Regions from separate parts of the Stenotrophomonas sp. 57 genome, predicted to be linked through region 1. Evidence: riboswitches for the same ligand, from Rfam matches in the RefSeq annotation. Region 1 holds a riboswitch; the other holds the start of a gene.
The links. Region 1 has a riboswitch for cobalamin ahead of btuB (TonB-dependent vitamin B12 receptor). Riboswitches for the same ligand answer to the same signal wherever they lie in the genome.
Positions count from the first base shown of each region.

Region 2: another riboswitch for cobalamin. It lies ahead of QP512_RS01120 (epoxyqueuosine reductase QueH); the one in region 1 lies ahead of btuB (TonB-dependent vitamin B12 receptor).

Region 1 covers NZ_CP127407.1:531,883-543,686, forward strand. Annotated here, with positions in the region: gene fabA (3-hydroxyacyl-[acyl-carrier-protein] dehydratase FabA) at 1-267, opposite strand, end outside; gene dinB (DNA polymerase IV) at 459-1,553, shown strand; gene QP512_RS02400 (MBL fold metallo-hydrolase) at 1,825-2,736, opposite strand; gene QP512_RS02405 (NAD(P)H-binding protein) at 2,898-3,536, opposite strand; gene QP512_RS02410 (LysR family transcriptional regulator) at 3,645-4,574, shown strand; gene QP512_RS02415 (class I SAM-dependent methyltransferase) at 4,571-5,362, shown strand; gene gph (phosphoglycolate phosphatase) at 5,427-6,095, shown strand; gene btuB (TonB-dependent vitamin B12 receptor) at 6,211-8,052, opposite strand; cobalamin riboswitch at 8,167-8,390, opposite strand; gene QP512_RS02430 (histidine phosphatase family protein) at 8,534-9,112, shown strand; gene QP512_RS02435 (TfoX/Sxy family protein) at 9,202-9,564, opposite strand; gene QP512_RS02440 (GAF domain-containing protein) at 9,561-10,043, opposite strand; gene bioD (dethiobiotin synthase) at 10,112-10,795, shown strand; gene QP512_RS02450 (PLP-dependent aminotransferase family protein) at 10,875-11,804, opposite strand, start outside.
Region 2 covers NZ_CP127407.1:250,465-262,268, reverse strand. Annotated here, with positions in the region: gene QP512_RS01130 (bifunctional nicotinamide-nucleotide adenylyltransferase/Nudix hydroxylase) at 1-499, shown strand, start outside; gene QP512_RS01125 (nicotinate phosphoribosyltransferase) at 564-1,973, shown strand; cobalamin riboswitch at 2,115-2,332, shown strand; gene QP512_RS01120 (epoxyqueuosine reductase QueH) at 2,505-3,176, shown strand; gene pncA (bifunctional nicotinamidase/pyrazinamidase) at 3,233-3,859, shown strand; gene purU (formyltetrahydrofolate deformylase) at 3,958-4,809, opposite strand; gene QP512_RS01105 (LysR family transcriptional regulator) at 4,924-5,835, shown strand; gene QP512_RS01100 (NADH:flavin oxidoreductase/NADH oxidase) at 5,839-6,939, opposite strand; gene QP512_RS01095 (NAD-dependent protein deacetylase) at 7,104-7,910, opposite strand; gene QP512_RS01090 (acyl-CoA thioesterase) at 7,954-8,355, opposite strand; gene QP512_RS01085 (LysE family translocator) at 8,446-9,081, shown strand; gene QP512_RS01080 (ribonucleotide-diphosphate reductase subunit beta) at 9,211-10,230, opposite strand; gene QP512_RS01075 (ribonucleoside-diphosphate reductase subunit alpha) at 10,361-11,804, opposite strand, start outside.

The DNA of each region.
Region 1 (11,804 bases):
CAGCTGCCACATGGCATCCAGGCCCAGGCAGCCGGGCATCACGGGGTCGCCGATGAAGTGGCAGCCGAAGAACCACAGGTCCGGGCGGATATCCAGTTCGGCGCGTACCATGCCTTTGCCATGCGGTCCGCCGTCCTCGCGGATGTCGGTGATGCGGTCGAACATCAGCATCGGATCGTTGGGCAGACGGCCGGCGGCGGCGCCGAACAGTTCACCGCGTGCGCTGGCCAGCAGCTGTTCGCGGTTGAACGCGTGGAGACGGGTCATGAAGCACAATCCTGGAAGCGGGGAAACAGGGAAACAAGCGCTCGAGGATGCCCGTGGAAACTGCGCCGATCAAACATTTCAACCGTACGCAACCGTAGTGTTTTCAATGGAATACGCGCATCCTGTTGATGTGCAACGACCATACTTCGGCGTGTGGCCCGTCCGGCACGCCCCCGCCCTTTCCGCCTGACATGACCCGACTGCGCAAGATCATCCACGTTGACATGGACGCGTTCTACGCGTCGGTGGAGCAGCGCGACGATCCGTCACTGCGCAGCAAGCCGGTGGTCGTGGCATGGCGCGGCGCGCGTTCGGTGGTGTGCGCGGCCTCGTACGAGGCACGCGTGTTCGGCGTGCGTTCGGCGATGCCCGCCGTGCGTGCCGAGCGCCTGTGCCCGGATGCGATCTTCGTGCCGCCGGACTTCGCACGTTACAAGGCGGTGTCACAGCAGGTGCGCGCGATCTTCCTGCGCCATACCGACCTGGTCGAACCGTTGTCGCTGGACGAGGCCTACCTCGATGTGACCGAGCCGAAGAGCGGCATCGAACTGGCCACCGACATCGCCCGCACCATCCGCGCGCAGATCCGCGAGGAAACGAACCTGACTGCTTCAGCTGGCATCGCGCCAAACAAGTTCCTGGCCAAGATCGCCTCGGACTGGCGCAAGCCGGATGGCCAGTTCGTGATTCCGCCGCAGCGGGTGGACGCGTTCCTGCTGCCGTTGCCGGTGAACCGGGTGCCCGGCGTCGGCAAGGTGATGGAAGGCAAGCTGGCCGCACGCGGTATCGTCACCTGCGGCGACCTGCGGCAGTGGGCCTTGATCGATCTGGAAGAGGCGTTCGGCAGTTTCGGCCGCAGCCTGTACAACCGTGCACGTGGCATCGACGAGCGGCCGGTGGAACCGGACCAGCAAGTGCAGTCGATCTCCTCGGAGGACACCTTCGCCGAGGACCTGCTGCTGGAAGACCTGGGCGAAGCGATCGTGCAGCTGGCGGAGAAGACCTGGAATGCAACGCGCAAGACCGAGCGCGTCGGCCACACCGTGGTGCTGAAGCTGAAGACCGCGCAGTTCCGCATCCTCACCCGCAGCTTCACCCCGGAACGCCCACCGGAATCGATGGAGGAACTGCGCGACATCGCGCTGGCCCTGCGCGCCCGCGTCGACCTGCCGGCGGAGACGCGCTATCGCCTGGTGGGTGTCGGGCTGGGTGGGTTCCGTGAGAAAGAGCCGGTGGTGCAGGGGGAGTTGTTCGAGCACGAAACGAACGACTTCCCGCGAAGCTGACCCATGTGTCGACCAGGGTCGACACCCACCAAAAGCAGGCCATGCCACCCAGGCAGATCGCACAGAACTGTCGAAGGCGGGGTGGGTCCGGTTGCGGGGGCGTGAGCGCCATGGATGGCGCGACCGAGCCTCCATGGACGGATTCACGGCGTCCCCCGCAACCGGACCCACCCCGCCATCCCAGGGATAGCCAGCCGTTGCTGCTGCTTCGGCTGTTGCCGTTGCATTGAGCAGGTGCAGGGCGCAGCCCTGCAAAAGAAAACCCCCTACCTCACGGCCACTGCATCTCGCCCTTGGCCACCTTCGCACTCAGCTCCAGCGATGCCACGCCATCCAGCTTCGGGTAACGCGCCTGCATCGCCTTCACCAGCGCCGCACTGTCCTTGGCCTTCGCCGCTTCGCCATCGAACGCGCGGATGTAGTCCGCCGTGAACGCCAGCGCACTCGCATCCAGCGCCGCACCCGGTGCGTAGTGCCCCGGCACCACCACCTTCGGCTTCAGCGCCTGCAACCGCTGCAGGGTCTGCAGCCAGTCGGCATGTGACTTCGGCGTCTGCGTATCGGCCATCCACACGTGCTCGCCGGCCACCACCGGAATACCGCCGACGATCGCGCGCAGCGACGGCACCCACAACACCGTGCGGTCCGGGGTCGGGCCATCCAGCCCGATCAGCGGCAGGCGCTGGCCTTCCAGCATCAGGGCATCACCGTCCAGCACCCGCGGCACCACGATGCGCGCCGGCACGTCCGCACCCATCTTCGGGCCCCAGTAGGCCAGCTTGCCGGCCTGGGTCTGCTGGATGTGGGCGACGGTCTGCGCGGTGGCGACGATGCGCGCCTTCGGGAACGCATCCTGCAGGGTGGCCAGGCCGAAGTAGTAGTCCGGATCGCCGTGGCTGATGTAGATCGTGGTCAGCTGCTTGCCGCTGGCGCGGATCAGCTCGACCAGCTTGCGCGCGTCGCTGGCGCCGAACTGCGCATCGACCAGGATCGCGTCGTGGCGGCCTTCGATCAGTACCGAGGACACCGAGAACATGGCCTGCGGGCCGGGATGGAAGGTCTGCAGGTGCAGCTGGGATTTCGTTGCCGTGGCCGGCGCCGGGGTGGCCGACGCGGCCATCAGCGGAGCACTGGTGAAACTGGCGGCCAGCGCGAGGGGAAGCAGCAGGGCAGCGGTGCGCATGGGGAATTCCTTGTGTCGGATGGGGAGCCGAGCGTGGGCTATGCCGGGCGTCCTTGCCCGGCCCCGTACGGGCCGTCGCAAGCGACGTTGGCAACGGCTCCTGCCGTTGCCTACGGCTCTACAGGTAGGTAGCGCCGGGCCAGCCCCGGCGCACGCCATGATCAATAGGCTGCCGTGATGATCTGTTTCGGGTACTGGTGCGCTTCCAGCTCGGCGACGAACGCCGCGCCGTAGTCGGCGTAGCTGATGCGGCTGTGGCCGCTGGCGTCGGCCAGGAAGGCCTTGGGCTGCACGCGGTACTGGCCGCGCTCTTCGCCCGGGCCGATTTCGGCGGCCGGCGAGAAGAACGTCCAGTCCAGGTCGTCCACCGCCTGCAGGCGATTGAAGGCTTCACGATGGGCCAGCGCGTACGGCTTGTAGGCCTCCGGGAAGGTGGGGGTATCGACCAGCTGCACGCCCGGCGCGACTTCCAGGCTGCCAGCGCCACCCACCACCACCAGGCGCGGTACACCGGCCTTGCGCGCGGCGGCGGCCAACTGCGCGGCTACCTCGCCGACGCGGCCGATGTCATCGCCCGGGCGCGGGCCGTAGGCACTGGCCAGTACGTCGTGGCCGGCGATGGCAGCGACCAGCGCATCCTGGTCATCCAGCGAGGCGATCACCGGATGGGCACCGGCCAGTTCGGCCGGAAGGTCCTGCGCGGTGCGCACGATGACGGTGAGTTCGTGGCCGTTGGCCAGCGCGTGGCGGGCGATCTGGCGGCCGATGTTGCCGGTGGAACCAACGAGGGCGATCTTCATGGCAGGACTCCGTGGGGCGGTGTGGGGTGGGAATGGGGCCACTCTAGGCCGCTGCAGTCGCTCGAAAAACAGCGTATAACGCGCTTGTTTGTTGCAGGAATCGAGCAGATGGATCGACTGACCGCCATGACCGTGTTTGTCGAGGTGGCCGAGCGTGGCAGCCTCACCGCCGCCGCCGAGGTGCTGGACATGTCGCGGGCGATGGTCTCCCGCTACCTGGCCGAGGTCGAGGGCTGGCTGGGCGCGCGCCTGCTCCACCGGACCACGCGCCGGGTCAGCCTGACCGGCCCCGGCGAGGCGGCGCTGGCGCGCTTCCGGCAGATGCTGGCCATCGGCGAGGCGCTGCAGGGCGAACTGGCCAGCGACGATCCCGAGCCGCACGGCACGCTGAGGGTGACCGCCAGCGTGTCGTTCGGGCAGGCCCACCTGGCGCGGGCGGTGGCAGGTTTCGTCGCACGCCACCCGGCGGCGCGCATCGAACTGCTGCTGGTCGACCGCATGGTGAACCTGGTGGAAGAGCGCGTGGACCTGGCCGTACGCATCGCCCGCCAGATCGACCCCAGCCTGATTGCGCGACGGCTGGCCACCTGTCGCTCGGTGTTGTGCGCGACGCCGTCCTACCTGCAGGCACGCGGTACGCCCACCGCACCGGAACACCTGGCCGCGCACAACTGCCTGACCCATCACTACGTGGGCAAGAGCCTGTGGCAGCTGCACCGCGATGGCCGTTCACTGTCGGTGGCGGTGGGCGGCAACATCAGCGCCAACGAGGCTTCGCTGCTGCTGGAGGCAGTGCGGGCCGGTGCCGGTATCGCCATGCTGCCGACCTACCAGGTGGCGCCGCTGCTGCGCACCGGCGAACTGATCGAACTGCTGCCCGGATTCAGCCTGGACGAACTCGGCATTCATGCCGTGTACGCGTCACGGCGCCAGCAGCCCGCTATCATGCGGCGATTCCTGGACTACCTGGCCGAGTGTTTCGCCAGCCCGGCCTTCCAGGATCTGGATTGGCGCCCACCGGGCAAGGAGAACACATGAACCATGGACAGGCCTTGATCGACCACAACCGTGCTGCCTGGGACCGCCAGGCCAGCGAAGTGCGCGAATGGTCGCGCCCGGTGGAAAGCTCAACCATTGCCGCCGCGCGCGAAGGCCGTTGGCAGGTGCACCTGACCCCACGCGCGCTGCCGCTGGACTGGCTGGGTGATGTGCGCGGCCGCCGCATCCTGTGCCTGGCCTCGGGCGGTGGCCAGCAGGCACCCGTGCTGGCGGCGGCCGGCGCAGACGTCACCGTGTTCGACCTGTCCGACGGGCAGCTGGAACAGGATCGCAGGGTCGCTGCGCGCGACGGCCTGCAGCTGCGCACCGTGCAGGGCGACATGCGCGACCTGCACGTATTCGCCAACGACAGCTTCGACGTGGTGTTCCATCCGATCTCCAACCTGTACGTACCCGACGTGCGCCCGGTGTGGACCGAATGCCGCCGCGTGCTGGCGCGCGACGGGATGCTGATGGCCAGTTTCTACAACCCGGTGCTGTTCGTCGGCGCGCGTGATCCGCAGCTGGATGCACAGGGCCTGATCCGGCCGCAGTACGCCATTCCCTATTCGGATCTGGAAGATCTGCCATCGGCGGAACGCGAGGCGAAACTGGCCCGTGGTGACGCGCTGACCTTCGGCCACAGCCTGACCGAACTGATTGGGGGGCAGCTGGATGCCGGCTTCGTCATCGATCGCTTCATGGAAGACTGGCAGCCGCGGCCGCGCTTCCTGATCGACCGTTACCTGCCCACCTTCCTGGCCACCCGCGCACGCCGGATCGGCTGAGGCGGATCCAGTAGAAAAAGGGCGGCGTACAATGGACGGCCCCACGTTGTACAGGCGCCGTCCCTTGTCGTATCCCTATCCGCTGGTCGTATTCGACCTCGATGGCACGCTGGTCGACAGCGCTGCCGATATCGCCGAAGCACTGAACCGCACGCTGGAGGACATCGGCTTGGCGCGCGTGCCGGAGGCCACCGTGCTGGGCTGGATCGGTGACGGTGTGCGTCGCCTGGTCGAACAGTCGCTGCAGGCCGCCGGCCGCGAGGTGGACCTGGCCGAGGTGATGCCGGTGTTCATGGTGCACTACCGTGAGTGCCTGCTGCGCAGCCCGCGCCTGTTCGATGGCGTGGGCGAAGCACTGGCGCAGCTGCGTGCACGTGCTGTTCCGCTGGCCATCTGCACCAACAAGCCCGAAGCGCTGGTGCCGCCGCTGTTGCAGTATCTGGGTATCGATGATGCGTTCGCGCTGGTGCTGGGGGGCGATTCACTGCCGCAGCGCAAGCCCAGCGGTGAGCCACTGCGCCATATCGCAGCGCACTTCGGGCTGCCGGTGGCGTCCTGCCTGATGGTGGGTGATTCGTTGACCGATTACCGCGCCGCCGAAGATGCCGGCATGCCGATCGCACTGGTGCGCTACGGCTATCCGCGCGGCCTGGACCTGGCCACCGCGCATGCGGTGGCGGTGATCGATGACCTGCGTGAACTGCCGGGACTGACCGCCGGTATCCCGGGGTAGAGCCGAGCCCACGCTCGGCTGCTTGAATGCATGAGCCTAGCATGGGCTCGGCTCTACAGTAGATCGACGCCATGCGTCGATGGAAAACGCGCCGGGCAATGCCCGGCGCCTTCCTTCACTTCGGCTGGTAACGCACGCTCAACTGGTACTCACGACCCGGCTGGTTGAACCACGCCACCGTCTCATATCTGCGGTCGAACACGTTGGCGGCACGCGCCAGCAGCGACCACGACGGCGTCAGCGCGTACTCGGCGCGCACATCCAGCGTGCCGTAACCTCCCACCTTCACCGCATTGGCGGCATCGTCGTAGCGCTTGCCCGCACCCTGCACGGTCAGGCCTGCGCGGAAGTCGCCGAAGCGGCGGTCGATGTCCAGGCGCGCGGTCTGCTGCGCGCGGCGAGGCAGCCAGTTGTCGAACTGGGTGCTGCCGCCGGTGCGGTTGCGCGGGTCGGTGTAGCTCAGCTGGGCGTTGATGTCGAAGCCGGCCAGCAGCAGGCTACCGGTCAGTTCGGCACCGCGGATGCGGGCCTTCTCCACCTGCTGCATCCTGAAGGTCGCCGCATCGTAGGTGATCAGATCATCGACGCGGGTTTCATACACGTCCAGGCCCCAATGCCAGCCCTGGCCCTGCTGCGAAACACCCAGGTTGGCACTCTTCGACTTCTCCGGATTCAACGTCGGCACGCCGCTCCACGGGTCATACAGGTCGCTGAAGGTCGGTGCCTTGAACGCGGTGCCATAGCTGGCATTGACGCGCAGGCCGTGGCCCAGTTCCATCGCCCAGCCAACGCTGCCGGTGGCGTGGTTGCCGAACTGCTGGTTGTCGTCGTTGCGCGCGCTGGCCTGCAGCTGGTGGCGGCCGAAGCGGCCCTGGTACTGCACGAATACGCCGGTGTTGCGGCGGCTGTCGACGAGGTAACCCGCGCTGCTGCCATCCAGGTTGTCTTCGCTCCAGTCCACGCCTGCGCTCAGCAGCTGGCCTTCGGCCACGCCGATATCGCCCTGCAGCGAGGCGCTGTCGCGGTGGGTCTGTGCGCTGCCACGTGCACCGAAGTCGCCGAAGTTGTCCGACTCGTTGTCACTGCGGCCGACGCTTGCGGTGAATGCCAGGCGCTCGGACGGGGTGTAGCGCACCTTGCCGGCCAGCACCTGCTGGCGGGTCTCGGAGTAGTTGTAGTAGCCGTCGTAGTGGTTCCTGCCGTCGGCGCGCAGCGCGCTGCCTTCCACGTTCCACTTCTCGTTGAAGGTATAGCCACCGCGCAGGCTCTTGGACAGGTTGCGGTAGCCGTCGCGGTCGGGCTCGTTGGCGAAACAGCCGGCGAACAGCGTGGCCGAGCCGCGGCAGGCATCGATGCCATCGGAATGCTGGTAGGCGATGTCGGCACCGAACCAGCCGCGCTCGGTACCACCGCCAATGCCACCGCTGGCTTCACGCAGCCCGTTGCTGCCACCGCCAAGCTGGAAATGCGGGGCGAAATCGCCCTGGTTGCGGCGGGTGAAGATCTGGATCACGCCACCGATGGCGTCGGCGCCGTACAGGCTCGACTGCGGGCCGCGCACGATTTCCACGCGTTCGATCTGCGCCAGTGGCAGGTCCTGGTACATGGCCAGGCCGAGGTCGGCGCTGTTGATGCGCACGCCATCGACCAGCACCACCGTGTGGCTGGAATTGGTACCGCGCAGGAACAGCGAGCTCTGCTTGCCGAGCCCGCCGGCATTGGTGAGGTTGATGCCGGCGCGGCCACGCAGCAGCTCCTGCAGCGAGGTCGCCTGGCTCGCTTCGATCTGTGCGCGATCGATCACCTGTGCCGGCGCGATGCTGTCCTGCAGGGCAATCGGGGTGCGGGTAGCGGTGACCAGGATCTGGTCGAGCGCGGTGGTGTCCTCGTTGGCCTGTGCCAGCGCGGGCAGGGCGGCCAGCACGGCCAGGGACAGCATTCGGGACTGCAGCTTCATGGGGGACTCCAGGTGCCACGCACGCCCGCGTGGCGAAGGGGAGGAGCCGCGAAGGCAGGCACGCGCCGATGCCGCAGCATGGGCTGCGGTCATCCAGCGCCATGCCCACCGCATCGCGACCTGAGGCTTCCGGGCCGGTCTCCGGGCTTGCCGCCGGGTGGCGCGAGGCCACCGTCCAGGCGCCTTCCCATGCCCGTGGCACAGTGGCGGTGTTGCCTGGAACTGACGTGCTTACCGTTGCGGGGGCAGCGCCGGCCTGGCGTGGAATCACGCGTCACCGGCTTCCCGTTTCAACCTGCCGGCCGTGGCCGCAGGTCACCTGGAAGTGGGCGCAGTCTACGGCATCGCAGGCAGTCCCGTTGCGTCGCGTCTGCTCGACTGCTTCGGCCGTGCCTTTAGAATGGTTGCTCGATCCCGTGGTGCCGTTGCCGATGTCCGCCCGTTTTCCGCTGTACCTGCGTTGCCCGTCCGGGACGCACGCATGATCCTCGACCTGGTCCGCCATGCCGGCAATGGCCGTGATGAATACCTTGATGGCCGCAGCGACCCTCCGCAACTGGCTGGCCTGCCGCAGGAACTGATCGAGGCCTATGCCGCGCAGCCCTGGGGGCGGGTGATCAGTTCACCGCGGTTGCGTGCGCTGCACACCGCCATGGCGCTGGCCACGCCGCGCGGGCTGGACGTGGAAGCAGACGAGGAATGGGAAGAGCTGGACTTCGGCGATTGGGACGGGCAGTCGCTGTTCGACCTGCCGGAAGACGCAGTGGCGGCCTTCCACGCCGATCCGCATGCGTTCCCGCCGCCGAACGGCGAGAGCTGGGGGCATTTCGAGCGGCGCATCGCGCGCGCGCTGGATCGCCTGCTTGACGAGGATGACCCGGTGCCGACGCTGGTGGTCAGCCACGGTGGCCCGCTGCGCATGGTGCTGTCGCAGGTCTGCGGCCTGCCGATGTCGCTTTGCTGGGCGCTGCGCATCGACCACGGCACGCGCCTGCGGGTGTGGCTGGAGCGGGGTGAGGTCGGGCTGGTGGGTGAGCTGCTGGAGCTGCAGCAGCCCTGATCTGCTCTGGTAGAGCCGAGCCATGCTCGGCTGCACTTCGATCAGAAAAGCCAGCCGAGCGTGGGCTCGCCTCTACAGAAGGGCGCGGCTCAATCCTCGTCCGCGCCCTCGTCAACGCTGTCTTCAGCGTCATCACCGGCATCGAAGCGCTGCTCATGCACCGGGCCCGAGGCCGGGCCGGCCGCCTTCAGCGGATGCGCGGCGATACGCGCTTCATAGTCCTGCACCAGCGCATCGCGCTGCGGCTCGCTCAGCTCCTGCCAGTGGCAGTCCAGCAATGCACCTTCCAGCGAGTACAGCAGGTTCAGGCTGGGCTTGAAGCCGGCACGCTTGACCTTGACGAAGGCACCGACCGCACCGATCGCGACCAGGTCGTCGCGGCTGCGCAGGCCGACCTGGCGCAGCCAGGCTGCACTTTTGGGGCCGATGTTGCGCAGCTTCGGTGCGCTCATCCCAACGCCTCGACGAACACGCGGGCGATGGCTTCCAGGCCAGCCTGATCCTCGGCGTCGAAGCGGCCGACCTTCGGGCTGTCGATGTCGAACACGCCGATCAGTTCATCACCACGCAGCAGCGGCACCACCAGTTCCGAGCGCGAGGCCGAATCGCAGGCGATATGGCCGGGGAAGGCATCGACGTCCTCCACGCGCTGGGTCACGCGCTGGGTGGCGGCGGCGCCGCACACGCCCTTGTCCAGCGGGATGCGTACGCAGGCCGGCAGGCCCTGGAACGGGCCGACCACCAGTTCCTTGCCGTCGTACAGGTAGAAGCCCACCCAGTTCAGGTCGGGCAGGGCGTGGTAGACCAGTGCAGAGAGGTTGGCCGCGTTGGCGATGCGGTCGGACTCGCCGTAGACCAGGCCTCGGGCCTGTTCCAGCAGCTGGGCGTATTGTTCCGGCTTGCTGCCGGTGAGCGAGGCATTGGCGAACATGGTTGCAGTCTAGCAAGCGCGCCGGGCCGGCGATAATGCACACACTGTTGCCCTGTTGGAGCCCTTCGATGCCGTTGCCCGCCACGCTGCCGCCCGCCCTGTTCGTCACCGGCACCGATACCGGGATCGGCAAGACCGCCACCAGTACCGCCCTGCTGCATGCGCTGCGCCGGCGCGGGCTGCGCGCGGTCGGGATGAAGCCGGTGGCCAGCGGCAGTGAGGACCTGGGGCAGGGCCTGCGCAATGAAGACGCGCTGGCGCTGCAGGCGGCCAGCTGGCCGGTGCCGGACTACGCGGATCTGAACCCGTACGCGCTGCGGCAGCCGCTGGCACCGGAGCTGGCTGCTGCCGAGGATGGTGTGCAGGTTGAACTGGCGCCGATCGTGGCTGCGTTCGAACGACTGCGTGCGCAGGCCGATGTGGTGGTGGTGGAGGGCGTGGGCGGTTGGCTGGCGCCGGTTTCGGCCACGCTGGATCAGCTCGATCTGGTGCGTGCGCTGCAGTTGCCGGTGCTGCTGGTGGTGGGCATGCGGCTGGGCTGCGTGAACCACGCGCGGCTGACTGCGCAATCACTGCAGGCCAGCGGCGTGGACTGTCTGGGCTGGATCGGCAACCACATCGACCCGGCGATGCAGCGCCAGGACGAGAACGTGGCCACGCTGCAGCAGCGCCTGCCGATGCCGTGCTGGGGGCGGCTGCCCAATCTTCCGGGGGCGGATGGCCAGATCCTGAGCACGCACCTGCTCGATTGACCTGCCTACTGTAGAGCCGAGCCCATGCTCGGCTCAGTGGGGGACCATTGGCGAAGGGCAGCCGAGCGTAGGCTCGGCTCTACAGGAGCTGGCGCGCCGCCAGCTCCCGCGCAATCGCGCCCAGTCGCTCCACCGCGCCGATGACGTGCGCGTCCAGCGTCTGGCAGCACGACAGCCGCAGGCAATGGCGGTAACGCGCGCCACGCGAATACATTTGGCCGGGCATGAACACGATGTCCTCGTTCAATGCACGCTCGAACAGCTCGCGCGTATCCACGCCCGGCAGTTCCAGCCACAGCAGGAATCCACCCTGCGGTTCAGTGGCGCGGGTGCCGGCCGGGAAGTGCTCGGCCACCAGCTGCCGCAGCCGTCCGACCTGTTCGCGATACAGGCGACGCATGCGATGCAGATGGTGCTCGTAGCTGCCGGCTTCCAGATAGGCCGCCACCGCATCACCCAGCAGCTGCGGCTCGCCACCGGTGGACTGGAACTTCAGCAGCGCGATGCGCTCGGCGAAGCGGCCACCATCGAGCCAGCCGACGCGGTAATCCGGTGCCAGCGTCTTGGAGAAGCCGCCGACGACCATCACCCAGCCGTCGCGATCAAACGCCTTCAGCAAGGGCGCCGGCGGCTCGCAGAACTGCAGTTCTGCGTACACCGCATCCTCGATCAACGGCAGCTGGCGCGCGTTGACCAGCTCGGCCAGACGTTGCTTGTCGGCGGTCCGCATGGTGCAGCCCAGCGGGTTGTGCACGGTCGGCATCACCACCAGCGCGGCCAGTGGCGTGTGCTCCAGCATCGCATCCAGCGCGTCGACGTCCAGGCCGTGCTGCGGGTGGGTGGGCAGTTCGATGGCCTGCAGGCCGAGGTTGGCCAGCAACGGGTACAGATTGAAGTAGGACGGCGCTTCGATGCCGACCGCGTCGCCCGGTTGGGTCACTGCACGCAACGCCAGCTGCAGCGCTTCCATCGCACCGTGGGTCAGCAGCAGGCGCTCGGCGTGGGTGTG
Region 2 (11,804 bases), 280 kb from region 1:
GTATGGCCAGCTGGTGGCCGAGTACCGCTTCATCGAACAGTACAAGGCCGCCTGGAAGGACGCGCCCTACGCGCCCACCTTCGTCACTACCGATGCGGTGGTGGTGCATTCGGGCCACGTGCTGCTGGTGCGTCGCCGCTCGGAGCCCGGCAAGGGGCTGTGGGCGCTGCCCGGTGGCTTCGTCGGCCAGGACCAGAGCCTGCTCGACAGCTGCCTGCGCGAACTGCGCGAAGAGACCCGGCTGAAGATTCCGCTGCCGGTGCTGAAGGGCTCACTGAAGAGCCAGCAGGTGTTCGACCACCCCGACCGCAGCCAGCGCGGCCGCACCATCACCCACGGTTTCCACTTCGAATTCCCGGCCGGTGAACTGCCGGCGGTGCGCGGCGGCGACGACGCCGACAAGGCGCGCTGGATTCCGGTGAGTGAAGCACTGGAGATGGGCCCGCAGCTGTTCGAAGACCACCTGCACATCCTGGAGTATTTCCTCGGCCGCGGCTGACAGGCCCGGCCTCCCCACTGGCGGATAGACCGCTGGTGTCACTCGACGCGAAGGAGCTTCCGTCATGCACTACCTCGATAATCTTCTCCTCAACACCGACAGCTACAAGGCCAGCCACTGGCTGCAGTACCCGCCGGGTACCGATGCCACCTTCTTCTATGTTGAATCGCGTGGCGGCCTGCACGACCGCACGGTGTTCTTCGGCCTGCAGGCGATCCTCAAGGACGCCCTGGCACGGCCGGTCACCCACGCCGACATCGACGACGCCGCTGCGGTATTCGCCGCCCATGGCGAACCCTTCAACGAGGCCGGCTGGCGCGATATCGTCGACCGTCTCGGCGGCCATCTGCCGGTCCGCATCCGCGCCGTGCCCGAGGGCAGCGTGGTGCCTACCCACCAGGCATTGATGACCATTGAATCGACCGATCCCGCCGCGTTCTGGGTCCCGTCGTATCTGGAAACGCTGCTGCTGCGCGTGTGGTACCCGGTCACCGTGGCCACCATCAGCTGGCATGCACGGCAGACCATCGCCGGCTTCCTGCAGCAGACCAGCGACGACCCGCAGGGCCAGCTGCCGTTCAAGCTGCATGACTTCGGTGCGCGCGGTGTCTCGAGCCTGGAATCGGCCGCGCTGGGCGGTGCCGCGCACCTGGTCAACTTCCTCGGCACCGATACGGTCTCGGCGCTGTGCCTGGCGCGCGCGCACTATCACGCGCCGATGGCGGGCTATTCGATTCCCGCCGCCGAGCACAGCACCATCACCAGCTGGGGCCGCGAGCGCGAGGTGGACGCCTACCGCAACATGCTGCGCCAGTTCGGCAAGCCCGGTGCGATCGTCGCGGTGGTGTCGGACAGCTATGACATCTACCGCGCGATCAGCGAGCACTGGGGCACGACGCTGCGTGATGAAGTGATCGCCTCGGGCGCCACCCTGGTCATCCGCCCCGACTCGGGCGACCCGGTGGAGGTGGTTTCCGAAAGCCTGCGCCGGCTGGACGAGGCCTTTGGCCACACGATCAACGGCAAGGGCTACCGCGTGCTCAACCACGTGCGGCTGATCCAGGGCGATGGCATCAACCCGGATACGATCTGCGCCATCCTGCAACGCATCACCGACGACGGCTACGCCGCCGACAACATAGCCTTCGGCATGGGTGGCGCGCTGCTGCAGCGGCTGGACCGCGATACGCAGAAGTTCGCACTGAAGTGCTCGGCAGCGCGGGTCGAGGGTGAGTGGATTGACGTCTACAAGGACCCGGTCACCGACGCCGGCAAGACCAGCAAGCGTGGCCGCATGCGCCTGCTGCGGCGCCTGGATGATGGCAGCCTGCATACGGTGCCACTGCCGGCCAGCGGTGACGAAACGCTGCCGTCGGGATTCGAGGATGCGATGGTGACCGTGTGGGAGAACGGCCGCCTGCTGCACGACCAGCGGCTGGACGACATCCGCGCGCGTGCGGCGGCGGGACGTTGAAGGCATGTCCCGCCCGGGGTCAGAGCCCGCTGCGTGGCAGCGGGATCCGACCCCTTCCTTCCGCCGGGATCGGATCCCGTTGCAGCGCAACGGGCTCTGCCCCCCCTTGACCCTGGCCAGCAACCCGTCCACCGTGGGCGCGCCGAAGGTATCCCTCCAGGCGTTCACGCGCGGGGAGGGATTTAAACGGGAATCCGGTGAAGGCGCCTCACGCGCCCATTCCGGAGCTGCCCCGCAGCGGTGAATGGAAACGAATCCTGCCAACAGCACTGGGCTCGCGCCTGGGAAGCGGCAGGTAGTAGGTGGGCTTCGGCCCGTGTCCATCAGCCCGAATACCGGCCCCGGCCGGGGGACACGACCGTCCCCTGATTCGACCTGGACTCTCCGCGGGGAGGGTGCCGGGGCCGCCGCTGTCCTGCGCGTGCAGGCGAGGCGGCCGCGCGCGTCCTTTTCACGGTATCCGGCCAGACCCGTTTCCCCGCCCGATGCATGGGCCACCGCCGTTGCCGGCGGTCCATGCGGTACCCGACGATGACCGAGCTACAACGCCCCGCCCTCACACTGCCCGCCGACGGCAAGCGCCTGCTGCTGCATTCGTGCTGCGCACCCTGCTCCGGCGAAGTGATGGAGGCGATCACCGCCTCCGGGATCGACTACGCGATCTTCTTCTACAACCCCAACATCCACCCGGTGAAGGAATACGAGCTGCGCAAGCAGGAGAACATCCGCTTCGCCGAGCAGCACGGCATTCCGTTCATCGACTGCGACTACGACACCGACAACTGGTTCAGCCGTGCGCGCGGCATGGAGAACGAACCCGAGCGCGGCATCCGCTGCACGATGTGCTTCGACATGCGCTTCGAGCGCACCGCCCTGTACGCGCACGAACACGGTTACGACACCATCAGTTCTTCGCTGGGCATCTCGCGCTGGAAGAACATGGCGCAGATCAACGACTGCGGCATCCGTGCCGCGTCGCGCTATGAGGGCCTGCAGTACTGGGACTACAACTGGCGCAAGGGCGGCGGTGCCAGCCGCATGATCGAGATCAGCAAGCGCGAGCAGTTCTACCAGCAGGAGTACTGCGGCTGCGTGTATTCGCTGCGCGATGCCAACCGCCATCGCCGCGAGAACGGCCGGGAGCGGATCAAGATCGGCCTGCTGTACTACGGGCAGGACGCTGGGACGCCGCAGGGCGATTGACCTGTGCCGCCGGGGCGGCCACGCTGGTCGCCCCTTTGCGTTGTAGTGGACCTGCCATGACCGCCCTGCCCGCCGACGTCGCCCTGCTGGTGATCGACCTGCAGCCAGACTTCATGCCCGGTGGCGCGCTGGCCTGCGACCAGGGCGATGCCCTGGTGGCACCCATTGCAGGGCTGCTGGCGCAGCGCCGCTATCGCACGGTGGTGGCCACCCAGGACTGGCACCCCGCCGACCACGCCTCATTCGCCAGCCAGCACCCCGGCAAGCGTCCGTTTGAGACCATCCTGCTGCACGCACAGCCACAGACCCTGTGGCCCGACCATTGCGTGCAGGGCAGCGACGGCGCCGCGCTGCACCCGGGCGTGGACTGGACCGCCGCCGACCTGATCCTGCGCAAAGGCACGCGCCCGCAGGTGGATTCATACAGCGCCTTCCGCGAGAACCACGGTCCCGATGGCGAGCGCCCGGCGACCGGCCTGGCCGGCTGGCTGCACGAGCGCCGCATCCGCGAAGTGCACATGTGCGGCCTGGCCCGCGACTACTGCGTGCTGTGGAGCGCGCAGGACGCAGTGAAGTCCGGCTTCCGGGTGAAGTTCCTGTGGGAGCTGACCCGACCGGTGACCGACGCCAACGATGCGATGGTGCGCGAGGCGCTGGGCAAAGCAGGGATCGCGATCATCTGAGTTGCCCTGTAGAGCCGAGCCATGCTCGGCTCATCCGTCAGATGCACGGCCTTGGGCCGAAGTGCAGCCGAGCATGCCTCGGCTCTACAGAAGGGCTCCTACCGGAATACGACGGTGCGGTGCCCGTTGAGCAGGATGCGGTGCTCCACATGGCGGCGAACCGCGCGTGCCAGCACCAGCGATTCGGTATCACTTCCCAGCCGCACCAGTTCGCGCGGTGCCATCGCGTGGTCCACGCGGGCCACGTCCTGTTCGATGATCGGGCCTTCGTCCAGATCCTCGGTGACGTAGTGCGCGGTGGCACCGATGATCTTGACCCCGCGCGCGTGCGCCTGGTGATACGGCTGCGCGCCCTTGAAGCTGGGCAGGAAGCTGTGGTGGATGTTGATCGCACGTCCGGCCAGCGCGCGGCACAGCGTGGGTGACAGGATCTGCATGTAGCGCGCCAGCACCACCAGGTCGATGCGCTCGCGCTCGACGAGGTCGATGATCTGCTGTTCCTGCACCGCGCGCGTTTCGGCGGTCACCGGGAGGTGGTGGAACGGCACCTGGTAGGACGCGGCCAGCGGCGCGAAGTCGGCGTGGTTGGACGCCACTGCCGCGATATCCACCTTCAGCTGGCCGCTGTGGGCGCGGAACAGCAGATCGTTGAGGCAATGCCCCTGCTTGCTGACCAGCACCAGCAGGCGTGCGCGGCGGCGGCCGTCGTGCAGCTGCCAGTCCATGCCGAAGTCGGCCGCCAACGTGGCCATGGCGGTGTGCACCGTGTCCAGCGGCAGCCCGGCATCGCGGTCGAAGTGCACGCGCAGGAAGAAGCGGCCGCTTTCCTCGTCACCGAACTGCTGGGCGTCGAGGATGTTGCAGCCATGGTCGAACAGCAGGCCGGACACGCGGTAGACGATACCGGTACGGTCGGGGCAGGACAGGGTAAGGATGGAATCGGGGCGCATCGCCCCAGTGTAGGCCAGCGCCCTGCCCAGCGGCCGGATGATCACGGATGCAACCGACCTGCTTGGTTCAGTCCCAAGCGATACTTGGGTGTACCCGTGGCAAGCTGGTTGGTCATGAACCTGTTGCAACTGATCCGCAGCTTCACCCGCACCGCAGAGACCGGCAGCATTGCCGCCGCGGCCCGCATCCTTGGCATCAGCGCCACCGCTGTCGGCCAGAACATCAACCGGCTGGAGGCCCATCTGGGCGTGCGGTTGCTGAACCGAAGCACGCGGCAGCTGGCTCTCAGCGAGGCCGGCGCGCTGTACCTGGCCCAGGTGCGCCACATCGACGCCGACCTGGCGCGCGCGCAGGCGATGGTCACGTCCGGTGACATCGAACCGGCCGGGCCATTGCGCATCGCCAGCAGCAGCGCCTTCGGTCGCCACGTGCTTGCCCCTTTGCTGCCGTCGCTGCAGCAGCGCTACCCGCAACTGCAGCTGGAGCTGCGCCTGACCGACCGCGCCGTGCAACATGGGCCGGAAGCGGTGGATGCCAGCATCCGCATCGGTGCACAGCTGGAAGATGGCGTGGTCGCGCGGCAACTGGCGCGCGTACCGTTCGTGTTCTGTGCCTCGCCGGCCTATCTGAACGCGCACGGCACCCCGCGGCAACCCGCCGACCTGGGCGGTCATCGCGGGCTGCTGCACCGCTTCCCCACCGATGGCCGGCCATTGCGCTGGGGCCTGCTGAAGGACGGCCGACGCGTGGACGCCGCGCTGCCACCGAGCATGGTCTGCGATGACATCGATGCGCTGGCGACGCTGGCGGCGGCCGGTGCCGGCATCACTCGATTGGCTGCGTTCGTGGCCGATCCCTACCTGCGCGATGGCCGCCTGCAGGCGGTGTTCGGCGCCGACACCGCGTGGCGTCCGGAACCGATGGAGGTCTACTTCTGCGTCAGCGACCGCCGCGACTTCACCGCCAAGATCCGCGCGCTGTTCGAACACCTGCAGGCCGGCATGGCGCCGGCCTGGCGGGTGTGAGCTTCAGCGTGCCTTGAACACGCCACGCGCGTCGCGCGGCTCGCAGCGCATGTACTGCGGCGCCGGTACCACGCTCTCGCGCAGTGCAGCTGCGGCGTGCCAGGGCCAACGCGGGTCGTAGAGGATGCCGCGCGCCAGCGCCACGGCATCGGCGTGGCGATGGCGCAGGATCGATTCGGCCTGTTCCGGTTCGGTGATCATGCCCACCGCGATGACCGGCATGCGCACCTTGGCCTTGATCGCCGCCGCGAACGGCACCTGGTAACCCGGGCCGACGGTGATCTTCTGGCGCTCGTCCAGGCCGCCGCTGGAGACATGCAGGAAATCGCAGCCGCGCGCGTCCATCACCTGCGCCAGCGCCTCGCTCTGCACCAGATCCCAGCCGCCATCGACCCAGTCGCTGGCGGAAATGCGCACACCCACGGCGACCTTGTCGGACACTGCCGCACGCACCGCGTCGAACACTTCCACCAGCAGGCGCAGGCGGTTGGGCAGCGAGCCACCGTAGCCATCGGTGCGGCGGTTGCTCAGCGGCGACAGGAACTGGTGCAGCAGGTAACCGTGCGCGGCGTGCAGCTCGATCAGTTCGAAGCCCAGGCGCTCGGCACGCACCGCACTGGCGGCGAAGGCGGCGATGACGTCGGCAATACCGGTCTCGTCCAGTTCCTGCGGCGCTGGATCGGCGGCATGGAACGGCAGCGGCGACGGCGCCACCGTGGCCCAGCCACGGGCATCGTCGGCCGGCAGCTGGCCGCCGCCGTCCCAAGGCCGGTTCACCGAGGCCTTGCGGCCGGCGTGGCCGAGCTGGATGCCCAACGGCATCGGCGACCAGCGGCGGACGCTGGCCAGCACCTGTGCCAGCGCGGCTTCGGTGCCATCGTCCCACAGGCCCAGGTCGGCCCAGCTGATGCGGCCGCGCGGTTCGACGGCGGTGGCTTCCAGGATCAGCAGGCCGGCACCGGACTGCGCCAGGTTGCCCAGGTGCATGGCGTGCCAGTCGCTGGCGCGGCCGTCCTCGGCGGAGTACTGGCACATCGGCGAGATGACGATGCGGTTGGACAGGGTCAGGGGGCCGAACGAAATCGGCGAAAACAGCTGGGTCACGGCGATGCGGGGACAGGCGGATGGAGGGGGCGTATTGCACCGCCGCACGGCCTGCGAATCAACCGTCTGGATGGATCGCTGTTTCGCGCGGCCTGCCGAAGCCGAGCGTGGGCTCGGCTCTACAGAAACCAACAACCCCTTGCAGAGCCGAGCCCGCGCTCGGCTCAGCCCGCCACCCAACCGGCCAACGCCTCGGCGCAGTCCCGTTCATCCTTGAACTGCAGCAGGTCGTCGGCACGGGTGCGGCCCCGGTTCAGCGCGGCCACCGGCAACCCTGCCCTGGCCGCGGCCTGCACGAAGCGGAAGCCGGAATACACCATCAGCGAGGAACCCACCACCAGCACGGCGTCGGCCTGCTGCAGGTGGTCGTGCACCGCCGCCACGCGCTCGCGCGGCACGTTTTCGCCGAAGAACACCACGTCCGGCTTCAGCAGGCCGCCGCAGGACGGGCAATCGGGCACCACGAACGCGGAGAAGTCGGTCTCCAGGTCGGCGTCGCCATCGGGGGCGATGCCGGCCTCCAGCGCGTCCCAGCCCGGGTTGGCGTCCAGCAGGCGCTGCTGGAAGTCCTCGCGACCGCTGCGGCGTTCGCAGCCCATGCAGCGCACCTGATCCAGGCGGCCATGCAGGTCGATCACGTTGTGGCTGCCGGCGCGCTGGTGCAGGCCATCCACGTTCTGGGTCAGCAGCACCTGCAGCTTGCCGCGGCTTTCCAGGGCGGCCAGGGCCTGGTGGGTGCCGTTGGGCCGGGCCAGGCCGAAGCGCGGCCAGCCCAGCAGGCTGCGCGCCCAGTAGCGCTGGCGGGTAGCCGCCTCGCCCATGAACGCCTGGTAGGTCACCGGCGGCGTGCGTTTCCACTGGCCGTCGGCATCGCGGTAGTCGGGAATGCCCGAGGCGGTGCTGCAGCCGGCGCCGGTCAGCACGAACAGGCGCTGGGCGCGGTCGATGAAGTCGGTCAGCGGCGGAGTCATGGGTGCCAGATGGGGGCGCGTGGGCGCCCCCGCAAGCGGCGGCTCAGGCGGCCGGCAGCGACGGCACCGCGATCGGGTGGCCTTCCTCGTCCAGCGCGATCATCACGAAGTGGCCGCGGGTGCACAGCTTGCGCTCGCCGCTGTGCAGGTCTTCGGCGACCAGCTCCACCTCGACCTTCATCGAGCTGCGGCCGACTTCGACGATGCGGCCGATGGTCTCGACCATCTGGCCGATGCGGATCGGCAGCTTGAAGTCGACCTGGTCGCTGCGCGCGGTCACCACGGTGCGGCGTGAGTAGCGGGCGGCGGCCAGGAAGGCGGCCTTGTCCATCCACGCCAGCGCCTGGCCACCGAACAGGGTGCCGAGGTGGTTGGTGTGGTTGGGGAAGACGATTTCGGCCATGCGCACTTCGATGGGCGGCACGGTCTCGGGTATCGGGGTCATGGGGGTGCTTCGGTGTGGGGTACGGCAATTTTAAGCCAGGCCCCGTGCAGGCGGCGCTACACTGCGCCACGCCCCCTGCCAGGACCGCCCATGCCCGCGACCTCCGATCTGCTGGCCTTCGCCCTCATCTCGCTGGGCATGGTGCTCACGCCCGGGCCGAACATGATCTACCTGGTGTCGCGCTCGATCTGCCAGGGCCGCCGCGCCGGCCTGATCTCACTGGGCGGGGTGGCGCTGGGCTTCGTGTTCTACATGCTGTGCGCGGCACTGGGCATCACCGCCCTGCTGATGACCGTGCCGTTCGCCTACGACGCGCTGCGCATCGGTGGCGCGCTGTACCTGTTGTACCTGGCCTGGCAGGCAGTGAAGCCGGGCGGCCGCTCGCCGTTCGCGGTGCGCGACCTGCCGCCGGATGGCCCGCGCAGACTGTTCACGATGGGCTTCCTGACCAACCTGCTGAACCCGAAAATCGCGGTGATGTACCTGTCGCTGCTGCCGCAGTTCCTGCACCCGGAAGGGCATGGCAGCGTGCTGATGCAGTCGCTGGTGCTGGGCGTCACCCAGATTGCGGTCAGTGTCAGCGTCAACGCGGTGATCGCGGTGATGGCCGGCAGCATCGCCGGCTTCCTGGCCGCGCGCCCGACCTGGCAGGCGGTCCAGCGCTGGCTGATGGGCACGGTGCTGGCCGGGCTGGCGGTACGCATGGCGGTGGAAGCGCGGCGGTAGCACTTTGTAGAGTCGAGCCATGTTCGACTGATCTTCGCGAACCGCAGTCGCGCATGGATCCACTCCACAGAAACAAAAAACCCCGGCGATGACCGGGGTTTTTCGTTTCGACAGGCCTGACCGGTTCGATCAGAAGTTCATGTCGAAGGCGACTTCGCCCTGCACGCCGACCTGGTAGGCCGAGACGCGGCGTTCGAAGAAGTTGGTCAGCTCCTGCACGTCCTGCAGTTCCATGAACGGCAGCGGGTTGCGCACGTTGTACTTCTTTTCCATGCCCAGCTTGGCGAAGTGCTGGTCGGCGCAGTGCTGCAGGTACTGGCGCATGTCGCGGGTGGAAATGCCAGCCACGCCACCGGACAGCACGTCCTCGGCGAACTGCACTTCGCATTCGATCGCTTCGGCCAGCATGTCGTAGACCTGCTGCTTCATTTCATCGTCGAACAGGTCCGGCTCTTCCTCACGCACCACGCGCACCGACTCGAACGCGAACTCCATGTGCGCGCTCTCGTCGCGGAACACCCAGTTGGTGCCCGAGGCCAGGCCCGGCAGCAGGCCGCGCGAACGGAAGTAGTACACGTAGGCGAACGCAGCGAAGAAGAACAGGCCTTCGATGCAGGCAGCGAAGCAGATCTGGTTGAGCAGGAACTGGCGGCGCTGTTCGCGGGTCTCGATGCGGGTCAGGCTCTGGATCGAGTCGATCCACTTGAAGCAGAAATCGGCCTTCTTCTTGATCGAGTCGATGTTCTCCACCGCCGAGAACGCCTTGGCGCGCTCTTCCGGATCCGGCAGGTAGTTGTCGAGCAGGGTGAGGTAGAACTGCACGTGCAGCGCTTCTTCATACAGCTGGCGCGACAGGTACATGCGCGCTTCCGGCGCATTGAGGTGCTGGTACAGGTTCAGCACCAGGTTGTTGGACACGATCGAGTCGCCGGTGGCGAAGAACGCGACCAGGCGGTGGATCAGGTGGCGCTCACCCGGCGACATCTTGCTGTGCAGGTCGGTGATGTCGATCTGGAAGTTGATCTCTTCCACCGTCCAGGTGTTCTTGATCGCGTTCCGGTACATGTCATAGAACTGCGGGTAGCGCATCGGGCGCAGGGTCAGTTCAAAACCGGGATCGAGCAGCATCTGCTTGGGCTTGTCGGCCATGGGTGTTTCCTTGTCTTCTCGGGTCAAAACGCCGGGCATGGCCCGGCGCTACCTGGGTGTTTCCGTGCGGCAGCCGAGCATGGCTCGGCTCTACAGGTGCGAAGTGCCGGCAAGGCCGGCACGCCGCGTCTTACTGGCAGGCCTCGCAGGCTTCCGGGTTTTCCAGCGAGCAGGCGATGGCTTCGTCCGGGCTGAACACCTTGGCCGGTGCGGCGGCACTCACCGTGGTCTTGGCGATCTTGGTGGCCGGGCGCGAACGCAGGTAGTAGGTGGTCTTGATGCCCTGCTTCCAGGCGTACATGTACATGGAGGACATCGCGCCGATGTTCGGGCTTTCCATGAACAGGTTTAGCGAGGCCGACTGGTCGATGAAGGCGCCGCGCTCGGCGGCCATGTCGATCAGCGAACGCATCGGCAGTTCCCACGCGGTGCGGTAGACCTCGCGCAGCGTTTCCGGAATCTGCGCCACGCCGGCGATGGAACCTTCGGCCAGCTTGATGGCATCGCGCATTTCCGGCGTCCACAGGCCCAGCTTCTTCAGCTCGTTCACCAGGTAGCGGTTGACCTGCAGGAAGTCACCGGACAGGGTCTCGCGCTTGAACAGGTTGGACACCTGTGGCTCGACGCACTCGTAGCAGCCGGCGATCGAGGCGATGGTCGCGGTCGGAGCGATCGCGATCATCAGCGAGTTGCGCAGGCCGTGCTCCTTGATGCGCTCACGCAGGGCATCCCAGCGCGCGGTGTCTTCCGGCACCACGTTCCAGGCGTCGAACTGCAGTTCGCCGCTGGCGGCACGGGTGTCGTTGAACGACGGGTGCTTGCCGCGTTCCTGGGCCAGCTCGCAGGAGGTTTCCAGCGCGTGGAAGTAGATCGCTTCGGCAATCTTCTTCGACAGCGCGCGGGCTTCGGCGCTGTCGAACGGCAGGCGCTTGCGGAAGAACACGTCCTGCAGGCCCATGCAGCCCAGGCCGACCGGACGCCAGCGCAGGTTGGCACGGCGCGCGGTTTCGATCGGGTAGAAGTTCAGGTCGATGACGCGGTCGAGCTGGCGCACGGCCAGGCGCACGGTCTCGGCCAGCTTCTCGAAGTCGAACTCATTGTGCTCGTCGAAGTGGTTGCCCAGGTTGATCGAACCCAGGTTGCACACCGCGGTTTCATCGTTGGAAGTGACTTCCAGGATTTCGGTGCACAGGTTGGACAGGTGGATCACGTTGCCCGGACGCAGGGTCTGGTTGCTGGCGCGGTTGCACTTGTCCTTGAAGGTCATCCAGCCGTTACCGGTCTCGGCCAGCGTACGCATCATGCGGGCGTACAGCTTGCGGGCAGAGATGGTGCGGTTGGCCTTGCCCTGCGCTTCGGCCTGCAGGTAGGCGGCTTCGAAGGCTTCGCCGAACAGGTCGGTGAACTCCGGCACCACGCGCGGATCGAACAGCGACCATTCCTGGTCGGCTTCGACGCGCTTCATGAACAGGTCCGGCACCCAGTTGGCCAGGTTCAGGTTGTGCGCACGGCGGGCTTCGTCACCGGTGTTGTCACGCAGTTCGAGGAAGTCCTCGATATCGGCGTGCCAGGTT